Regions from separate parts of the Arthrobacter sp. P1_B4 genome, predicted to be linked through region 2. Evidence: riboswitches for the same ligand, from Rfam matches in the RefSeq annotation. Region 2 holds a riboswitch; each other region holds the start of a gene.
The links. A riboswitch is a leader RNA that binds a small molecule or an ion and turns the genes downstream of it on or off. The one in region 2 is predicted to bind thiamine pyrophosphate.
Positions count from the first base shown of each region.

Region 1: it holds a riboswitch for thiamine pyrophosphate, as region 2 does, so the genes downstream of both, AC1D1W_RS06555 (ECF transporter S component) here and thiO (glycine oxidase ThiO) in region 2, are expected to answer to the same signal.
Region 3: it holds a riboswitch for thiamine pyrophosphate, as region 2 does, so the genes downstream of both, AC1D1W_RS09210 (bifunctional hydroxymethylpyrimidine kinase/phosphomethylpyrimidine kinase) here and thiO (glycine oxidase ThiO) in region 2, are expected to answer to the same signal.

Region 1 is NZ_JBFTZW010000009.1:148,150-154,535, reverse strand. It holds gene AC1D1W_RS06580 (Na+/H+ antiporter subunit E) at 1-242, shown strand, start outside; gene AC1D1W_RS06575 (MrpF/PhaF family protein) at 239-517, shown strand; gene mnhG (monovalent cation/H(+) antiporter subunit G) at 549-896, shown strand; gene AC1D1W_RS06565 (DUF4235 domain-containing protein) at 988-1,251, opposite strand; gene AC1D1W_RS06560 (heme-degrading domain-containing protein) at 1,291-1,836, opposite strand; TPP riboswitch at 2,024-2,167, shown strand; gene AC1D1W_RS06555 (ECF transporter S component) at 2,234-2,881, shown strand; gene AC1D1W_RS06550 (ABC transporter ATP-binding protein) at 2,910-4,568, shown strand; gene AC1D1W_RS06545 (energy-coupling factor transporter transmembrane component T family protein) at 4,565-5,368, shown strand; gene AC1D1W_RS06540 (UDP-N-acetylglucosamine 1-carboxyvinyltransferase) at 5,474-6,386, shown strand, end outside.
Region 2 is NZ_JBFTZW010000130.1:80-5,769, forward strand. It holds gene AC1D1W_RS19405 (RNB domain-containing ribonuclease) at 186-1,679, opposite strand; gene AC1D1W_RS19410 (ferritin-like fold-containing protein) at 1,718-2,392, shown strand; gene thiE (thiamine phosphate synthase) at 2,430-3,128, opposite strand; TPP riboswitch at 3,155-3,275, shown strand; gene thiO (glycine oxidase ThiO) at 3,269-4,579, shown strand; gene thiS (sulfur carrier protein ThiS) at 4,576-4,812, shown strand; gene AC1D1W_RS19430 (thiazole synthase) at 4,818-5,642, shown strand.
Region 3 is NZ_JBFTZW010000017.1:27,027-33,412, reverse strand. It holds gene obgE (GTPase ObgE) at 1-757, opposite strand, end outside; gene rpmA (50S ribosomal protein L27) at 875-1,138, opposite strand; gene rplU (50S ribosomal protein L21) at 1,200-1,508, opposite strand; gene AC1D1W_RS09210 (bifunctional hydroxymethylpyrimidine kinase/phosphomethylpyrimidine kinase) at 1,911-3,593, opposite strand; TPP riboswitch at 3,576-3,673, opposite strand; gene AC1D1W_RS09205 (Rne/Rng family ribonuclease) at 3,822-6,386, opposite strand, start outside.

The DNA of each region.
Region 1 (6,386 bases), on a different contig from region 2:
TCCGCAGCCATTCGGACCTCCTGGTCACGGCCACCGGGCACGTGATCTCGCTGATTCCAGGGTCCCTCGTGGTGGAGGTGGACAGGTCGACGTCCACGCTCTACATCCACGGCATCAACGTCCGCAATGCCGAGGACGCGGCCAAGCTGCGCAAAGAGGTCCGGGACACCGAGGCCGGGCTGATCCGGATCATGGGGACCAAAGCCGAACTTTCCGCCCTGACACTGGAGACTGCCGCATGATGCAGACCGTCCTGACGGTGACCGCCGTCGTACTGTCCCTGGCCGCCGCGGGGGCGATCGTCCGGATCGCGCGGGGGCCCTCGCTGCTGGACCGGGTTCTGGCCGCCGACGTGCTGCTGGCCATCTTCGGCGCGGCCCTGTGCATCGACATGGCCGCCAACCGGCACCTGAACAACCTGATGCTGCTCGTTGCGATTTCCCTGATCGGCTTCGTCGGCTCGGTCACCGTGGCCCGGTTCGTGGCCGACAGGCGGGAGGGCGTCCGTGAATCCTGACACAGTGATCGACGCCGTCTCCGCCGTGTTCATGGTGACCGGAGCCCTGATGTCCCTCGCGGCCGCCATCGGGCTGCTGCGCTTCCCGGACCTCATGAGCAGGATGCACGCGGCCACCAAACCGCAGGTCCTCGGCCTGTTCCTGCTGCTGGCGGCCCTCGGCCTGCAGATGCGCACCTGGTCGGTGTGGCCCGTCCTGCTGGTGGCCTGGCTCTTCCAGCTGCTCACCGTCCCCGTGTCCGCCCACATGGTGGGCCGGGCCGGCTACCGGACCAAGCACCTGCACCCGGAGCTGCTGAGCTCCGACGAACTCGAGGCGGTAGTCCAGAAGGCCGCCCAGCAGGCGGCCACGCACGGAGCGGACGGCGACGACCGCTGAGCCCCCGACCGGGCCCGGCGGACCCGGCCGGCACGTCGACGGACGCGGCCGGGGCCTTCGACTGCCGCGGCGGGCGCCGCGGCAGGTCGGGTCAGACGACGTCCTGGGTCTTGGCGAAGCGGGTGATCGCGCGCTGGGTGCCGCGGTTGGCGAGCACCTGGATGATGGCGCTGACCGATGCGGAGATCAGGGCGAACGTCAGGGCCGAGCGCAGGGTGGTGGGGACGTCGTCCTCCTGGCCCTTGGGCGGTTTGTTGCCCGTGGACTTTTCCCACAAGGTGTCCACCAGCTTGGTGCCGGCAAAGCCGGCCAGGAGGCTGACGCCGGTGCCGAGCAGCTTGATGAGGATGTTCATTCTTCGGTCTCCTTGGGACGGGAACGGTTTTCCCCTAGCCTAGCGTTCCGGGGTGAGGACCATCCGCAGGGCCTCGACCACGAGTTCGTGATCCGCCTTCTGGGGCAGGCCGGAGACGGTGACGACGGCGACGGCGCCCGTGCCGCGCACGTAAATGGGGAACGCCCCGCCGTGGGCGGCGAACTCCGACTGATCCCACCAGGCGTTGTCCTCGATCCTTCCGCCGGCGGCGCGGGCCCGGAGGCCCACCAGCAGGGACGGGACCTCGTACCGCATGGCGGTGCGCTTCTTGGCGTTGATCCAGCGCTCATTGTCCGGTGTGGCGCCGTTCAGTGCGGCGTGGAAGAGCACCTGCTCGCCTTTGGTGATGTCGACGGCGATCGGCAGCGAGCGTTGCCTGCCCAGCTCGACAAGGAGGAGCCCGAGGTCCAGGGCGTCATCCTTGCTGAACGACGCGAACTGGAGCGCCTCTATCTCGGCCAGCACGCGGCCGATGAGCGCCGCCAGGGAGCCGTGCGGCTGCGGCTCACTGGAGTCGGGATCGTATTCCCCGGAGGGATCTTGGGTGACCGGTGTGTGCGACAAAATATTCCAGCTTTCCGGTGGGTGACGAGGCCGCCCGCTGGCGGGTCCGGGGGTCCGGCACGACGACTCTACCAAGAGGGTTTTCCGGGCCGCCGGGACTGCCGCCGTCCGCTCCGCGATTGTGACGGCACACCACTGAAAACCCGGCCGTTCGGGTGTAAACTAAGCCAGCCCACAAGGGCGAAAATAATTACGACAGGGGAGCGCCGCCGTCGGGCATCGCCGGAACAATCCGGGGAAACCTTTGGTGGGCGCTGAGAGTGCGGACAGCCGCAGACCCTCGAACCTGATCCGGTTAGTACCGGCGCAAGGGAGTCGAGTTCTCAGGGTGCGCGGAGGGCGGCGGAAGCCGAGACCGGCCGGCGCACCCTCCCCTCCTGTTCCTCAGGAGGACGACATGACAGATATTTCAGCACAGCATGGTTCCGCCAGCCGTTCATCCGCCCGGCGCAACTACAGCTGGCGCGTGGTGGACATTGTGGTGGCCGCGTTGATCGCCGTTGCCGGCGGCGTCATTTTCTGGGCCTGGTCCCAGGGCGCGAACCTGATCTCGACTCCGGTCAACGCGGTCTACCCGCCGTTGAGTGGACTCTACGCCGGCGGCTGGATGATCCCGGCGGTGCTGGGCATGCTCATCATCCGCAAGCCGGGCGCCGCGCTCTTCTGCGAAACCGTCGCGGCCACCGGCGAGCTCATCATGGGTTCGCAGTACGGCACCACGGTGCTGATCTCCGGCATCCTGCAGGGCCTCGGCGCCGAACTGGTCTTCGCGGCCTTCCTCTACAGGAAGTTCAACCTGCCCGTCTCCGTGCTGGCCGGCGCCGGCGCGGGCCTCTTCTGCGGCCTGAACGATTCCTTCCTGCCGTGGGGCTGGAACATCGCCTACGAAGCCGGCGACAAGCTCGCCTACATCCTCTTCACCACGATCTCCGGCGCAGTGATTGCCGGCGGACTGGCCTGGCTCGCCACCCGCGGCCTGGCGAAGACCGGAGTGCTGGGCTCCTTTGCCTCCCGCAAGGCCGCCACGGAGCCCGTCTTTTCCTGAGCCCCGTCGCTGAATCCTGCAGAGAATCATGAGATCTTCACCGGGCGTCCGGCCGGCCGCCGTCACGGCCCGCGGCTGGGGCTGGCGGCATGCCGGACGGACCAGGCCCGCGGTCAGCGGCCTTGACCTGGACATCCGGCCGGGGGAGCGCGTGCTCCTGCTGGGGCCCTCCGGCGCCGGCAAGTCGACGCTGCTCCACGCCCTGGCCGGCGTGCTGGGCGACGGCGCCTCCGGCGACCCCGGCGGCTCCGGCGCCTCCGGCGAAGCCGAAGATGCAGACGAGACCGGCAGCCTCCTGATCGACGGCGCCGCGCCACGGGCGCAGCGCGGCCGCGCCGGGCTGGTGCAGCAGGACCCGGAAACGCAGGTGGTGCTCTCCCGCCTCGGCGACGACGTCGCCTTCGGGGCGGAGAACCTAGCCGTCCCTGCGGCGGAGATCTGGCCGCGCGTGCGCGAGGCCCTCGACGACGTCGGGCTGGGACAGCTGCCGCTGGACCACCCGACGGCGGCCCTCTCCGGCGGACAAAAGCAACGGCTCGCGCTCGCCGGGATCCTCGCGATGCGGCCAGGGCTGCTCCTGCTCGACGAGCCGACCGCCAACCTCGACCCCGCGGGCGTCCTGGAGGTCCGCGACGCTGTGGGCCGCTGCCTGGACAAGACGGGCGCCACGCTGGTGGTCGTGGAGCACCGGGTGGGGGTCTGGAAAGATCTGGTGGACAGGATCGTGGTGCTGCAGCCAGGGTCCGCCACGGACTCCGCGGTCTTGATTGACGGACCGCCGGACCGGGTCCTGGCCGAGGCACGGGACATGCTCATCGGTGCGGGCGTCTGGGTGCCGGGCTACGTCCCGGCGACGCGGATGCGGACACCGGCGCGGGGCGCAGGACAGACTCTGCTCACGGCCGACGCGCTCGCGGTGTCCCGCGAACGGCCGCGGCGGGCCGGGCTGCGCGACGGCTTCCGCACCATCGCGCCGCGTCCGGTCCAGTCCGGGCTCTCCGTCCGGGTCCGCGCCGGCGAGGCGCTGACCATCACCGGCCAGAACGGCACGGGAAAGTCCACCCTGGCGCTGACACTGGCCGGTCTCCTGCGGCCCGTCGCGGGAACAGTCTCGGCCACGGCGGAGCTGAGCAGTCCCGCCACCGGTCACTCCAGTGGTCGCTCCAGTGGCCGCGTACGCGACAGCGCCGGACCCGATCCCTACCGGTGGAAGGCCCAGCAGCTGATCGCCAGGATCGGAACCGTCTTCCAGGAACCCGAGCACCAGTTCGTCACTGGCAAGGTCCTCGACGAGCTCATGTTCGGGCCGCGCCACCTCGGCTACGGCGAAGACCGCGTGGACGAACTGCTGGAGCGGCTGCGGCTGACGGAGCTTGTGGACGCCAACCCCTACACGCTCTCCGGCGGCGAGAAGCGGCGCCTTTCGGTAGCCACTGTGCTGGCGGCGCACCCCCAGGTGCTGGTCCTGGACGAGCCCACCTTCGGCCAGGATGCCAATACCTGGGCCGAACTCGCCTCGTTCCTCTCCGAGCTCCTCGACGCCGGCACCGCCGTCGTGTCCGTGACGCACGACGCCGAATTCAGCGCCGTCCTCGGTGGCGCCGAACTCCGCCTCCGGCCACGGGAAACCGGAGCCGCGGACGCTCCCGGCCCGGATCTTCAGCTGCCGGAGGGGGCCTCGCCATGAGGGACGCACTGAGCCTGCGCGGCAACCATGCGCTGCTGACCCGAGCCAACCCGCTCGCCAAGTTCACGGCGGTCACCCTGATCACCCTGGTCCTGGCGCTCTCCATTGACTGGGTGTCGGCGTCGGTGGCGCTGGCGTTCGAACTGCTGCTCCTGCCGCTGGCGGGCCTGACTGTGGCCTTGCTGTGGCAGCGCGGCTGGCCGCTGATCCTCGCCGCGGCGCTGGGCGGCTGGAGCACGGCCATCCTGGCGCCTGATTCCGGACCCGTCCTGCTCGATGCGGGGATCTGGTCCATCAGCGCCGGTTCCCTGCAGCTGGGGATCGGCTTCATGCTCCGCGGGCTCGCGATCGCCTTGCCCGCGGTGCTGCTGATGAGCTGCACCGACCCCACGGACCTGGCCGACGCCCTGGCCCAGAACGCGAAACTGCCGCACCGGTTCGTCCTGGGCACCCTGGCCGCGATGCGGCTCGTCGGAATCATGGCCGAGCAATGGCAGACCATCGGCATGGCCCGGCGGGCCCGCGGCGTGGGCTCGAGCGGCAACCCCTATCAGCGGTTCCGAGCCACGCTGGGCCAGAGTTTCGGCCTGCTGGTGCAGGCGATCCGGAGCGCCTCGCGGCTCGCGGTGACCATGGAGGCCCGCGGGTTCGGCGGTGCCGCCCGGACCTGGGCCCGGCCCTCCACGTTCAGCGGACTCGATGCCTGGGTGCTGCTGGGCGGGCTCGGCATCGCGGCCGCCGCCGTCGCCGCGGCCCTCGGCGCGGGCACCTGGAACCTCGTCTTCCTCACCCGCCAGTAGACCGGCGCCGCCGGTTATCGCATGGCGTGGGTATCCGTGTGAGATTGACGCCATTCCGGCCGGAATTGCCGTGGTTTATAAATCATGCGTGATATTTTCGGGAGCATGACTCAACCGACTGCTGAACACGTAGGCATCCTGCTCCGCGAGGCGCGCGGCGCCAAGGGCTGGACCCAGGGGCAACTCGCCGCCGAGCTGGGCACCAGCCAGAGCGCCATCGCCCGGATGGAACAGGGCAAGCAGAACCTGAGCCTGAAGATGATCCAGCGTCTGGAGGCGATCGTCGGGCATAGCATCGTCAAGGTGGGCCGGCCCCAGATGACCCACCTGCGCGTCGAGGGCGGCCGCACCCTCGCCGGCGCGGTGGACGTCAACAGCAGCAAGAATGCCGGCGTCGCGCTGTTGTGCGCCAGCCTCATCAACCGCGGCACCACCACGCTGCGCAGGCTTGCCCGGATCGAGGAAGTCAACCGGATCGTGGAGGTGCTGACCAGCATCGGCGTCGAATGCACCTGGCTCAACGCGAACGACCTCCAGATCCGCCGCCCCGCCGTCCTGGACCTGGCCTCCATGGATGTGGAGGCGGCCCGCCGGACCCGCAGCGTCATAATGCTCCTGGGCCCGCTGCTGGACGAGGCCGACACTTACCGGCTGCCCTACGCCGGCGGCTGCGACCTCGGCACCCGCACCGTGCAGCCGCACATGCAGGCACTGCACCAGTTCGGCCTTAGCGTGGAGGCGAAGTCCGGGTTCTACGCGGTGCAGGCGCCGCCGTCGGACGGTCACGACCGCTCCTTCGTGCTCAGCGAACGCGGCGACACCGTCACCGAGAACGCCATCATGGCCGCAGCCCACCGCCGTGGCACCACCATCATCCGCAATGCCAGCCCGAACTACATGGTGCAGGACCTGTGCTTCTACCTGCAGATGCTCGGCGTGGACATCGCCGGGGTTGGCACCACCACGCTGAAGATCACCGGCCGGCCGTCGATCGACGCCGACATCGAATACTTCCCGT
Region 2 (5,690 bases):
ATCTGATACATCCCGTCCTGACATCTCCGGAGGTGTTTGTGAAGGACAGACTCAACTCATATCAGCTGTACAAGCCGCGGATCCTCGACTGGGCGGGTGATTGCGCCTCGGGAAGTGACCGGGAGGGCACCGGGAGCGCTGGCTGGCGACGGCGTCGGGACGGCCTGCGGACCGCCAGCGGGCCGTCAGCCCACGAGCTCCAGCTGGATTTCCCGTGTGGCGATGTCCGAGGACACCACCCGGACCCGGACTTTGGTGCCCGGTTCCAGTTCGCCGGGGCATCGTGCGGTCACGGCGGGCTCGGCGATCTGGACGATCCCGGACGGGCCGTTTCCGTTGCCGTTGGTCTTCCCGCCGTTGCCGTTGCTGGTGCCGTTGGTGCCCTTGGCCGGCTTGGGACCGGAGATGACGACAGCGTCGAATTCCTGGCCGACGTGGTTGACGAGCAGCGCCGCTTCAACGGTGTCCAGCGACAACCGCTCCAGTTTCGCGGCCAATTGGTCCGAGGTGCCCATGATGGCAGGGAGGGACGGCAGCGCCTCCCTGGCCCAGGCAGGAACCTCGGTGCCGTTGCTCAGGGCCTCGCAGATCACCAGCACGAAGCGGTCGACCAGCCGCCGCAACGGTGCCGTGGAATGGGCGTAGGCGGCGCCGATGGCGGACTGAACGGCGGCGTTGGGCACTGTGCCGTCGAAGGGTGTGTATCCGGCACCGCGGAAGAGCATCCCGGCTGAATGCACAATGGCCAGCTGCCGGGGGTCCGTCGGGTCAAGGGTCCGCAGGTACTCGCCGTAGCGCATTTCCCCGTCCCAGGGCTTGCCGAGGGCGTGGGTCTGCCGGTGGAAGTGGCGCAGTGACGCCTCGTCCGGGGCGGGCATGGTGCGCAGGATGCCGACTTTGCCCTGGAGCATGAGCGCAGCGGCGGCCATCCCGGTCATGAGTGAAATCTGGGCGTTCCAGTCCTCCACCGGCAGCGGCGGGGCCGCCACGATCCGGTAGCCGCCGTCGGGCAGTTGCTGGATCTCTTGTTCCGGCATGTTCAGGCTCGCGCCGCCGCGCAGGCGTTCCAGTTCCACCCGTTTGAGCCCTACTTCTTTCAGCAGCTGCAGCACGGGCGCCGCGGTGCCGGCGTCGAGCTCGGCCTGGACGCCTTTGTAGTTGAGCTTCGCGCGGCTGCGGACCTGTGCCCGGCGCACGAGGACCGAGGCGACCTCTGCCGCGGCGTCGAGTTCGAACTCCCAGACGAACGCCGCGCACAGCTGCCCGGCGAGCAGGCTGCCGGCGGCCTCGCTGATGATCTCCGGATGCAGCGGAATGCGGCCGTCCGGGGTGTAAAAGGTCTGGCCGCGGCGCCGGGTTTCGGCGTCGAGCGCCCCGCCCGGGGCGACAAAGGAGGGGACGTCGGCGATGGCGTAGAAGACCTTGTAGCCGCCGTCGCTCCGTTCGATAAAGAGGGCCTGGTCCAGGTCGGTGGACGACGCCGGATCGATGGTCACGAACTCGACATGCGTGAGGTCAAGGTCCGGGAGCTTGTGCTCGGCCACTGCCGCCTCCGCGTCGCGGAGCACAACTTCGGGGAACGGGCCGGGCAGTTCCAGCGTGGTGCGCAACGCCTTGAGGGCCCCGGCAAGCTGGTTCTGCTGCTCGTGGACACTGGGGGTCAGGCGATGATGGGACACGAAAATCAGGGTAGCCCGATTTCCGCTATTAGTCTTGGATGATGAGCGCAACTGCGGACGATCCTGCCCTCTACAACAGCTTCCTTGCCGAACTGCTGGGAGTCTTGGCGTACGGCGAGCTTTCCGCCTTCGAGCGGCTGTCCTCGAGTGCCCGGTACTCGCCCACGCTGCATGACCGTGCGGTGCTGGGCAGGATGGCCGTGGTCGAGTTCCAGCATTACGAACTCGTCCGGACCCGGCTCGAGCACATGGGCCTGGATACGGAGGCCGCCATGCTGCCGTTCCAGCCCTCGGTGGACCACTTCCACGAACGCACGCGCCCGTCGGACTGGTACGAGGCCCTCATGAAGGCCTACGTGATCGACACGGTCGCCGCGGACTTTTACGGCGTCGTAGGCCGGTACGTCGACGCCGCGACTCGTGAGTTAATCGGACAGGTCCGCTCCACCGGTGAGTCCACGGCCGTGCTGCAGGCGCGCCTCAAGGCGGCCCTGGCCGATGACCCCCGGCTGGCGTCGCGCCTGGCGTTGTGGGCCAGGCGCCTGCTGGGGGAGGTACTGAACCACGCCCAGCGTGTCAGCGCTGAGCACGCGTTCCTCGGCGGACTGTCGGGGCTGGACGACGCCGGCGCCCGGGCGCTGGTCAACGGCCTGGCGGCCGAACTCGCAGCGAATCACGCGCGCCGGATGACGGAGCTGGGTCTCGCCGGATAGTTTCAGTGCCGGCCGGCATTACGGGCTGGGGACCTGCTTAGGATGCGGCGGCGTCCAACGCCGCCAGCAAGGCTCCGGCGGCGTGGGCCGGATCAGCGGCATCGGTAATCGCCCGGACCACAACGATCCGCCGGGCACCGGCATCGACTACCTGCTCCACGTTACTGAGGTCGATCCCGCCGATCGCAAACCACGGCAGCACGCTTTCGTTGACCCTGCCGGTTCCCTCCGCGTCCGCCCCGCCGATCGCCTGGGCGGCGTAGCGCACCAGATCGAGGCCGACGGCGGCGCGTCCGGGCTTGGTGGGCGTCGCCCACACGGGGCCCACACAGAAATAATCGAGCCCTCTGCGGCCGGGCGCGGCAGCGATGGCGGCGTCCACCTGCTTCGGGCTGTGGGTGGACAGGCCGATCACGGCATCCTTGCCGAGAAAGCCGCGGGCGGCGTCGAGCGAAATGTCCTTCTGGCCGACATGGAACACCGGAGCTCCGGACAGGGAGGCGATGTCCGCCCGGTCATTGACGGCCCACAGCCGCCCGTGGCGCTGCGCCGCGGTGTGCAGGACCTCCAGCAGTTCCAGCTCCTCGGAGGCCTCGAGCGACTTGTCGCGCAACTGGATGATGTCCACGCCGCCGGCGAAGGCGGCGTCCACGAAGTCCGCGAAGTCGCCGCGGTCCCTGCGGGCGTCGGTGCAGAGATAGAGGCGGGCGGTGGTGTGGAGAGGGTCCTGGCTCATGGGACCAGCCTAGTTCCTCTAAACTGGGCGCATACCGCGGGAGCCCGCAGCAGCCATATCGCCGCTGCCCGGCTGAGAGGGCGTCAGAGCCGACCGCTTGACCTGATCCGGCTAGTACCGGCGTAGGGAAGGAATTTTTCATGGGCACACGAGCAGGCCGTGCAGCCGGAGCCGCAAATGACGCCGCCGCCCAGGTTTGTGACACAGGGCCCGGTACCGCAGAGGGAATCATCGCGGGGGATACGAGTGCCGACGTGGCCGTGATCGGTGGCGGGGTGATCGGCCATGGCATCGCGTTCGAGGCCATGCGCTCGGGCCGATCCGTGGTCCTGATCGATGATGCTCCCGGCAGCGGAGCCAGCTGGGCCGCCGCCGGCATGCTGGCCCCCGTGAGTGAACTGCACTACCAGGAGGAGCAGCTCCTGGAACTGATGCTTGAGGCCTCCCGGTTGTGGCCAGGATTCGCTGCGGCTCTCGACGCCGGTGCCGCCGGCGCGGATTCCCCGGCGGGTACCGGCTACTTAACGACGCCGACCCTGGCGGTGGGGGCCGACGCGGCGGACCGGCGCGCGCTCGCGGACTTGAGGGAAGTCCAGCAGGCATGCGGCCTGGCCGTGGAGCCACTGACAGTGCGCGAGGCGCGCACCCGGGAGCCCCTGCTGAGTCCCGGCATCTCGTGTGCCTTCGACATCCCGGCCGACCACCAGGTGGACCCCCGCCTGCTGATCACCCGGCTCGCCGGCGTACTCGGTGCGGAAGGCGGCAGCTTCGTCCGGCGGCGCGCGGCGGGCCTGCTGTGGCAGGACGGACAGGTGGCGGGTGTGCGGTTGGCCGGCGGCGGTTCCGTGCGGGCTGCGGAGACCGTGGTGGCCAACGGGCTCGGCGCCGCCGCGCTCGAGGAGCTTCCGGCCGGGCTGGCGCTGCCGCTGCGGCCCGTCTACGGCGACATCCTCCGGCTTCGCGTGCCTCCGCATCTGCAGCCGCTGCTCACGGCCACCGTGCGGGGCATGGTGCGCGGCATCCCGGTGTACATCGTCCCCCGCCAGGACGGCACAGTGGTGATCGGGGCCACCCAGCGGGAGGATGGACCGTCGGATCCGCACGCGGTTTCCGCCGGCGGTATTTACCAGCTGCTGCGGGATGCCCAGCAGCTGGTGCCTGCGGTCGCCGAGCTGGAGCTTTTAGAAGCCACGGCGCGGGCGCGGCCCGGCACTCCGGACAATGCCCCGCTGCTGGGGCGGGTCGCACGAGCGGACGGCGGGGACGTCCCGGGACTCATCATCGCCACAGGATTCTTCCGGCACGGCGTCCTGCTGACCCCCGCCGCCGCCGCCGTGTGCCGGCAACTCATGGACTTCACGCCGGACCCGCGCTGGGGCGGGTTCCGCCCGGACCGTTTTTCCCGCATCCCGGTTACGTCCGGGGACAGCCCCAAGAAGGAAGCAGCATGAACATCCTACTTAACGGAACGGAGCAGAGCGTCGCCGACGGCGCCTCCGTCTCCACACTCGTCAGCCAGCTTACGGGCCGGAGCATCGGCCCCGACGGCCGCGCCGCCGACGGGCGGAAGCTCGGTGTCGCCGTCGCCCGCAACGCCGAAGTGGTGCCGCGCAGCCAGTGGCACGCCACGGCGCTCGCCGACGGCGACGACGTCGAACTTGTCACGGCAGTCCAGGGAGGATGACCAGCATGAACGAGACGACATTCGCAGGAACACCAGCCGTCCCCATGACCGGTGCGGTGGCCGATCCGTTCGTGGTCGACGGCGTAAAGCTCGGCTCCCGCCTCATCATGGGAACCGGCGGTGCCCCGAGCCTGGACGGGCTCGGGGCGGCGCTGGTGGCGTCCGGGACGGAGCTGACCACGGTGGCGATGCGCCGCTACTCGCCGGCGGAGACGGGCTCGCTGTTCCAGCTGCTCGAGGACCATCAGATCCGGGTGCTGCCGAACACGGCAGGCTGCTTCACCGCCAAGGACGCCGTCCTCACCGCCGAACTGGCGCGGGAGGCCCTGGAAACGGACTGGGTCAAGCTCGAAGTCATTGCCGACGAGCACACACTGCTGCCGGACGCCGTCGAACTCGTGGACGCAACCGAACAGCTCGTGGCCCGAGGCTTCAAGGTCTTCGCCTACACGAACGACGACCCCGTGCTTGCCCTCCGGCTCGAAAACCTCGGCGCGACGGCCGTGATGCCGCTGGGCGCCCCGATCGGCACCGGACTGGGCATCCTGAACCCGCACAACATCGAGCTGATCGTCTCGCGCGCGTCCGTGCCCGTGGTGCTGGATGCCGGGATCGGCACGGCCTCGGACGCTGCCCTGGCGATGGAACTCGGCTGCGACGCTGTGCTGTTGGCTACGGCGGTGACCCGTGCGCAGAATCCGGTGCTCATGGGCGAGGCCTTCAAACATGCCGTCATCGCCGGCAGGCTAGCGAAAGCGGCCGGCAGGATCCCGCGGCGGGAACACGCACTGGCGTCCTCGGCAATGGAAGGCCGGGCCGAGTTCCTCTAACGTCGTTCCTCTGAAGCCTCCCGGGATTGGGCGGCCTGGCCCGGTTCC
Region 3 (6,386 bases), on a different contig from region 2:
GGTCCGATTCGAGCGTGCCGCAGTCCAGCACGTGCACCAGGGCGGCGCACCGCTCGACGTGGCGCAGGAAGTGGTGGCCCAGGCCCTTGCCCTCGCTGGCGCCCTCGATCAGGCCGGGGACGTCGGCAATGGTGAAGCGGACTTCACCGGCCTGGACGACGCCGAGGTTGGGGATGAGGGTGGTGAAGGGATAGTCCGCGATCTTGGGCCGGGCGGCGGACATGGCGGCGATCAGGCTGGACTTGCCGGCGGAGGGGAAGCCGACGAGGGCGATGTCGGCGATGGACTTCAGTTCCAGGACGACGTCGCTGGATTCGCCTTCGATGCCGAGCAGCGCGAAGCCGGGCGCGCGGCGCTTCTGTGAGGACAGGGAGGCGTTGCCGAGGCCGCCAATGCCGCCGGCGGCGGCGATGTATTCGTCGCCTTCGGCCACGAGGTCGGCGATGACGTCGCCGGACTTGGACTTCACCACGGTGCCCACCGGCACCGGAAGGATCAGGGTTTCGCCGTTTTTGCCGCCGCGCCAGTCGCCCATACCGGGGCCGCCGTTGGTGGCGTGCCGGTGGGGCGCGTGGTGGTAGTCGAGCAGGGTGGTGGTCTGGGGGTCCACGCGAAGGATGACGTCGCCGCCGTTGCCGCCGTTGCCGCCGTCGGGACCGCCGAGGGGCTTGAACTTCTCGCGGTGGACGGAGACACAGCCGTGACCGCCGGTACCGCCGGATACGTGCAGTACTACCCGGTCTACAAAGCTCGCCACGTGGATCTCCTCAGTGCTGTTCCCCGGACCCCCAAAGGGGCCCAAGATGATTGTAATGCGGTTAAAACACCGGTGGAGCGGACCTAATGGCCCGCCCCACCGATTTAGAACTTATTGTTACTCTGCAGCTGCAGCAGCCACGATGTTCACAACGCGGCGACCACGGCGGGTGCCGAACTCGACAGCACCGGGGGTCAGGGCGAACAGGGTGTCGTCCCCGCCGCGGCCTACGCCGGCGCCCGGGTGGAAGTGGGTGCCGCGCTGGCGGACGATGATCTCGCCTGCGGAAACTACCTGGCCACCGAAGCGCTTGACGCCGAGGTACTGGGCGTTGGAGTCACGACCGTTGCGAGTGGAACTCGCGCCTTTTTTATGTGCCATTTGAAATGCCTGCCTTCAAAAATTCTGGGGAATCTGCTGGAACCTGAACAGTAACGAAGAGTTACTTGATACCGGTGATCTTGACCTTGGTCAGTTCCTGACGGTGGCCCTGACGCTTCTTGTAACCGGTCTTGTTCTTGAACTTCTGGATGACGATCTTCGGACCACGGAGGTCTTCGAGGATCTCAGCCGTAACCGTTACCTTGGCCAGGTCCGCAGCAGCAGACGTGACTTTGTCACCGTCCACCAGGAGCAGTGCGGGCAACTCAAAGGTGCTGCCGGCTCCACCGGGGACGCGGTTCAGGGTAACGAAGTCTCCAACGGAAACCTTCTCTTGGCGGCCGCCTGCGCGGACAATCGCGTACACCACTGGGGAACTCACTTCTCTCGACGTTTATTACTAGATTTGCGTGCGGAACCAGGGGCCAAATTGTTTGGACCGGCTCACGCTGTGCCTCAACGCCGGTGGATTCCCCGGGGGAACCCATGAGCTACCCCCGGAACAAATCCATTTGGAATTCCAAGTGGACTGTTCTCAGGGTCATAACCCAAGTGTTGGCGTAAGCACCGAAGATCTAGAATACGCTAATTTTGCCTTCGGCCGCAAATGAGGCTGGTTCCGGCGGGTAGTCCGTGATAGGCGCCACAGTGTCTTGATGCAAAGTCCCCGCCAATGTTCTTGGCCGGGATCTTGACCATCCTGAGCTGTGTTGCCGCAACGACTTCCGGAACCGTGCCCCACCATCGTACCGGTAGTCCGGACCAGCTCGCGTCAGGCGTACAACCGCGGCGCGTCGAAGAAGTCCACTTCGTAGCGCGATGACTGCCGGAAGGCCAGGGCCATGGCCTCCCGCTCGCTCTCCGATGCCCGCCCGGCCGCCGTGTCCGTGTACGCGATGGCCTGCCGGGTCGCGGCGGCGAAGTCCTCGTCGGCGTAGGTCCGCAGCCAGCCGGCGTAGGGGTGCTCCCCGGGGGCGCCGCCGGCCAGGAACTCCCGGTGCAGCGTGGAACCGACCTCGGCGTAGAGCCAGAAGCAGGGCAGTGCCGCCGCCACGAGGACGCCATAGCTGCCGGAGACCGAGGCGGCCAGCAGGTGGTCCACATACGCTTTCGTGACCGGGCCCAGGGTGGAGGCCGTGGGGCGGGCGCTAAGCCAGGACCGGTGCAGCTCGGATTCGACTTCCAGGCAGGTCTGCGCCGAACGGGCCCAGAACAACTGCTCGGCCTCGGTGGGGGCAATCGCCGCGGCCCGGGCCAGGACCCGGGAGTAGCCGTTGAGGTAGATGGCGTCCTGGGCGAGGTAGTACGCGAACTCGTGCTCGGGCAAGGTGCCGTCGGCCAGTCCGCGGACGAAGTCCAGGGCGTAGATCGCCTCAAGATCGCCCGCGGCTCCTGCGCGCAGGGCTGCGGCGAACTCCCCCGCCGCCGGACCGTGCCCGGCCGGGCGGTGCTGGCCGCGCTGGCCGTCTTTGAGGGCCTGCCCGCCCTGGAGGTGCTGGAGGTGGTGGAAGTGGTGGACCGGGCCGTTGCCGGTGCCGACGTCCAGGGCCGAGGCTTCTCGGAGCGCGCCCAGCAGCCACGGTTTGACTTCACGCAGCGCCGCTTCCCAGTCCCCCACCCGGGCCTGCACGGTGGCCATAGCCGAGGACAGGGAGCAGCCGGTGCCGTGGCTGTTGCGCGTCGCGATCCGCTCCCCCGGCACCACCACCGTTTCCTGGCCGAGCAGGCCGCCGGTGTTGACCAGTGCGTCCGGGCAGCCGTCCGTGTCGCCGTTGCCGGCGGCGTGGCCGTCGGCGCCGGCGCCGTGGGCATGCCCGCCCCCCGGCCCGCCGCCCTGGAGGTGTCCGCCCTTAACCAGGACAGTGGTGCCGGTCAGGGCGGCCAGCCGCTTGCCCTGCGCCAGGGCCTCGGACCAGTCGGCCACGACGGGCTCCTTGAGCAGGATGGCGAGTTCGGCGAGGTTGGGCGTGATGAGGTCCGCCAGCGGCAGGAGGCCCTGCAGGGCGGCCTCGGCGGATTCCTGCAGGAGCCGGTCCCCGCTGGTGGCGACCATCACCGGGTCCAGGACCACGACGGCGGGGCGCACCTTTTCCAGCCAGACGCGGACGGCTTCGATCACGGCGGCGTCACCGAGCATGCCGATCTTGACGGCGTCGATGCCGATGTCGTCGCTGATGGCGTCCAGCTGCGCCGTGAGGAACGCCGCCGGGGGAACGTGGACGGCGCGCACGCCCTGGGTGTTCTGCGCTGTCAGGGCGGTGATGGCGGCCATGCCGTAGCCGCCGTTCGCCGCGATGCTCTTCAGGTCGGCCTGGATTCCGGCCCCGCCGGAGGGATCGGAGCCGGCGATGGCCAGCACACGGGGAATGCGCGGCGGGGCCGGCAGAGACTCGCAGTGCAAAAAATTGAGCGGGAGGAACTCGGACGGATTCGGTCTCGCGGACAAGGCAGACATCCCTTCGCCGGTGCTAACCGGACAGGTTCAACGGGTCTGGATCTCAGCCGGCCCGATGCCCGGCACCCCGTGTCAGTGTTCCAGCCTAGCCGCTGCCACCCTGCGGACCCGTTAACGCACGAGCGGGCCCGGGCCTGGGCGGACGTATGTTACGTCTGCCCCGACCCGGACCCGCAACCCGACCAGTCGAAATAATGACCGGACGGGGACGTGGTCAGTCGCGGAGGACTACAGCTCCGACGCCGGCACGCCGACGCCGAGGATGATCGGCTCGTTGCCGGCCGGGAGGGACGCAGGCCTGGCCGCAGCGGGAGCCTTGGCCTCGTGGACCGATCCGGCCGCGGCCGGCCGGGTTGCCTCTCGGTGCTCCACGGAGGTTTCGTTGGCTGCGCCCTGGGCGCGGCTGGCACTCCGGTTGCGGCGTGCGCGGCGGCCGCGCAGCGTCGTGGTGTCAGCTGTGCGTGACGCCGGCGCCTCCGCAGCGCGGACGGCCGCCGGCGCCTCGGGCGCCGTGGCTTCCGGTGCGGCAACAGCCGCTGCCTGACCGGCCGCCAGGCCGGCGGCCTGGTCCGGCTTGCCGGCCTCTGCTTCGCCCAGGTTTGCGAAAGCCTCGGTCAGCAGGTCCAGGGTCAGGGCCGGTGACGGCGCGTCCTCCGCGTGCTCGACGAAGGGCAGGGCCACCTGCTCGCCGCCAAACGTCAGCACCGTTGCGGGGCGGCCGGCTGCCTCGTCGGCGGCTGCGAGCTGCGTGACGGCGTCGACAGCGGCCTGGCGGGCCCCGGCGTCGCTGGCTGCGGCTGCCTCCCCGTCGTGCAGGTGCGCGGCATGCGCTGCGGCAGCGATGTTGGCCAGCGCTGCCCGGGTGGCCTCGGCCTTGGCGTGGCGTTCGGCCTCGGTGGGTTCGGCGTGGACGGGCGCGGGTGCGGCCGGCGCGGTCTCTCCGCCCTGGCCTCCCCTGCCGCGGCGACGGCTCTTGCGTTCCGGTCGGGCAGCAGGCTGCGCCTCGGTGCGCGGCACATAGTGCTCCGCGGCGACCGTGTTGGCGCGGCGGTGCTCCACCGGCTCGTCGTGGGTGACGATGCCGCGGCCCGCACATGTTTCGCACTGTTCGCCGAAGACTTCCAGCAGCCCGGTGCCCATCCGCTTGCGGGTCATCTGCACGAGGCCCAGCGAGGTCACCTCGGCCACCTGGTGCTTGGTCCGGTCCCGGCCCAGGCACTCCACCATGCGGCGCAGCACGAGGTCGCGGTTGGATTCGAGCACCATGTCGATGAAGTCGATCACGATGATGCCGCCAATGTCGCGCAGGCGCAGCTGCCGGACGACTTCCTCAGCCGCTTCCAGGTTATTCTTGGTGACGGTTTCCTCAAGGTTGCCGCCGGAGCCGGTGAATTTGCCGGTGTTGACGTCGACCACGGTCATGGCTTCGGTGCGGTCGATCACGAGCGAACCGCCCGAAGGCAGGAAGACCTTCCGGTCCAAGGCCTTGTGGATCTGCTCGTCGATGCGCCAGGCCGCGAAGATGTCCGTGTCCTTGGTCCACTTCTCGAGCCGGCCCACGAGGTCCGGTGCGACGTAGGTGACGTAGGCCTCGATGGTGTCCCAGGCTTCCTCGCCGGAGACGATCAGCTTGGAGAAGTCCTCGTTGAAGACGTCCCGGACCACCTTAATGGTCAGGTCAGGTTCGCCGTAGAGCAGCTCGGGGGCGAGGATCTTGGTGGACGTCGACTGGCTCTCGATGCCTTCCCACTGCGCGCGGAGGCGGTTGATGTCGTGCGTCAGCTCTTCCTCGGAAGCTCCCTCGGCCGCGGTGCGGACAATGACGCCCGCGTCCTCGGGCAGGCGGTCCTTGAGGATCCGCTTGAGGCGGTTGCGTTCGACGTCGGGCAGCTTGCGGGAGATGCCGGTCATGGAACCGCCGGGCACGTACACGAGGTACCGGCCGGGCAGTGATATCTGGCTGGTGAGACGGGCGCCCTTGTGGCCGACCGGGTCCTTGGTGACCTGGACCAGCACGGAGTCGCCGGACTTCAGCGCGTTCTCGATGCGGCGCTGCTTGCCCTCGAGGTTGACGGACTCCCAGTTCACTTCACCGGCGTAGAGCACGGCGTTGCGGCCGCGGCCGATGTCCACGAAAGCGGCTTCCATGGAGGGCAGCACGTTCTGGACCTTGCCCAGGTAGACGTTGCCGATCAGGGAGTCCTGCTGGGTCTTGGACACGAAGTGCTCGGCCAGGACGCCGTCCTCAAGGACGCCGATCTGGATTCTGTCGTCGCGCTGGCGGACGATCATCTGGCGGTCCACGGACTCGCGGCGGGCCAGGAACTCGGCCTCGGTGATGACGGTACGGCGGCGGCCGGTGTCGCGGGATTCGCGGCGGCGCTGCTTCTTGGCTTCCAGGCGGGTGGAGCCCTTGACGGATGTGACGCGGTTGTTCACCGGCGCCTCGGCCATGGCCCGCGGCGCACGGACGCGGGTCACCGTGTTGGGCGGATCGTCGCCTTCCCCGCCGGTCAGCTCCAGGTCCTGGTCTCCACGGCGACGGCGGCGGCGGCGGCGGGAGGTCACACCGTCTTCGAGGATTACCTCGGAGCCTTCGTCGCCCTCTTCTTCGGTGCCTTCCGACTCGGTGTCGGACTCGGCAGAGGTGCGGGTGCGGCCGCGCCGGCCGCGGCTGCGGCGCCGACGGCGATTGCCGGCGTCCTCGTCCTCGTCGCCTTCCTCGTCCTCGGGCTCAGCTGCTGCGGCGGCAACGGGGGCCGGACGCACCACAGTGCTCAGGTCCGGGGCCTG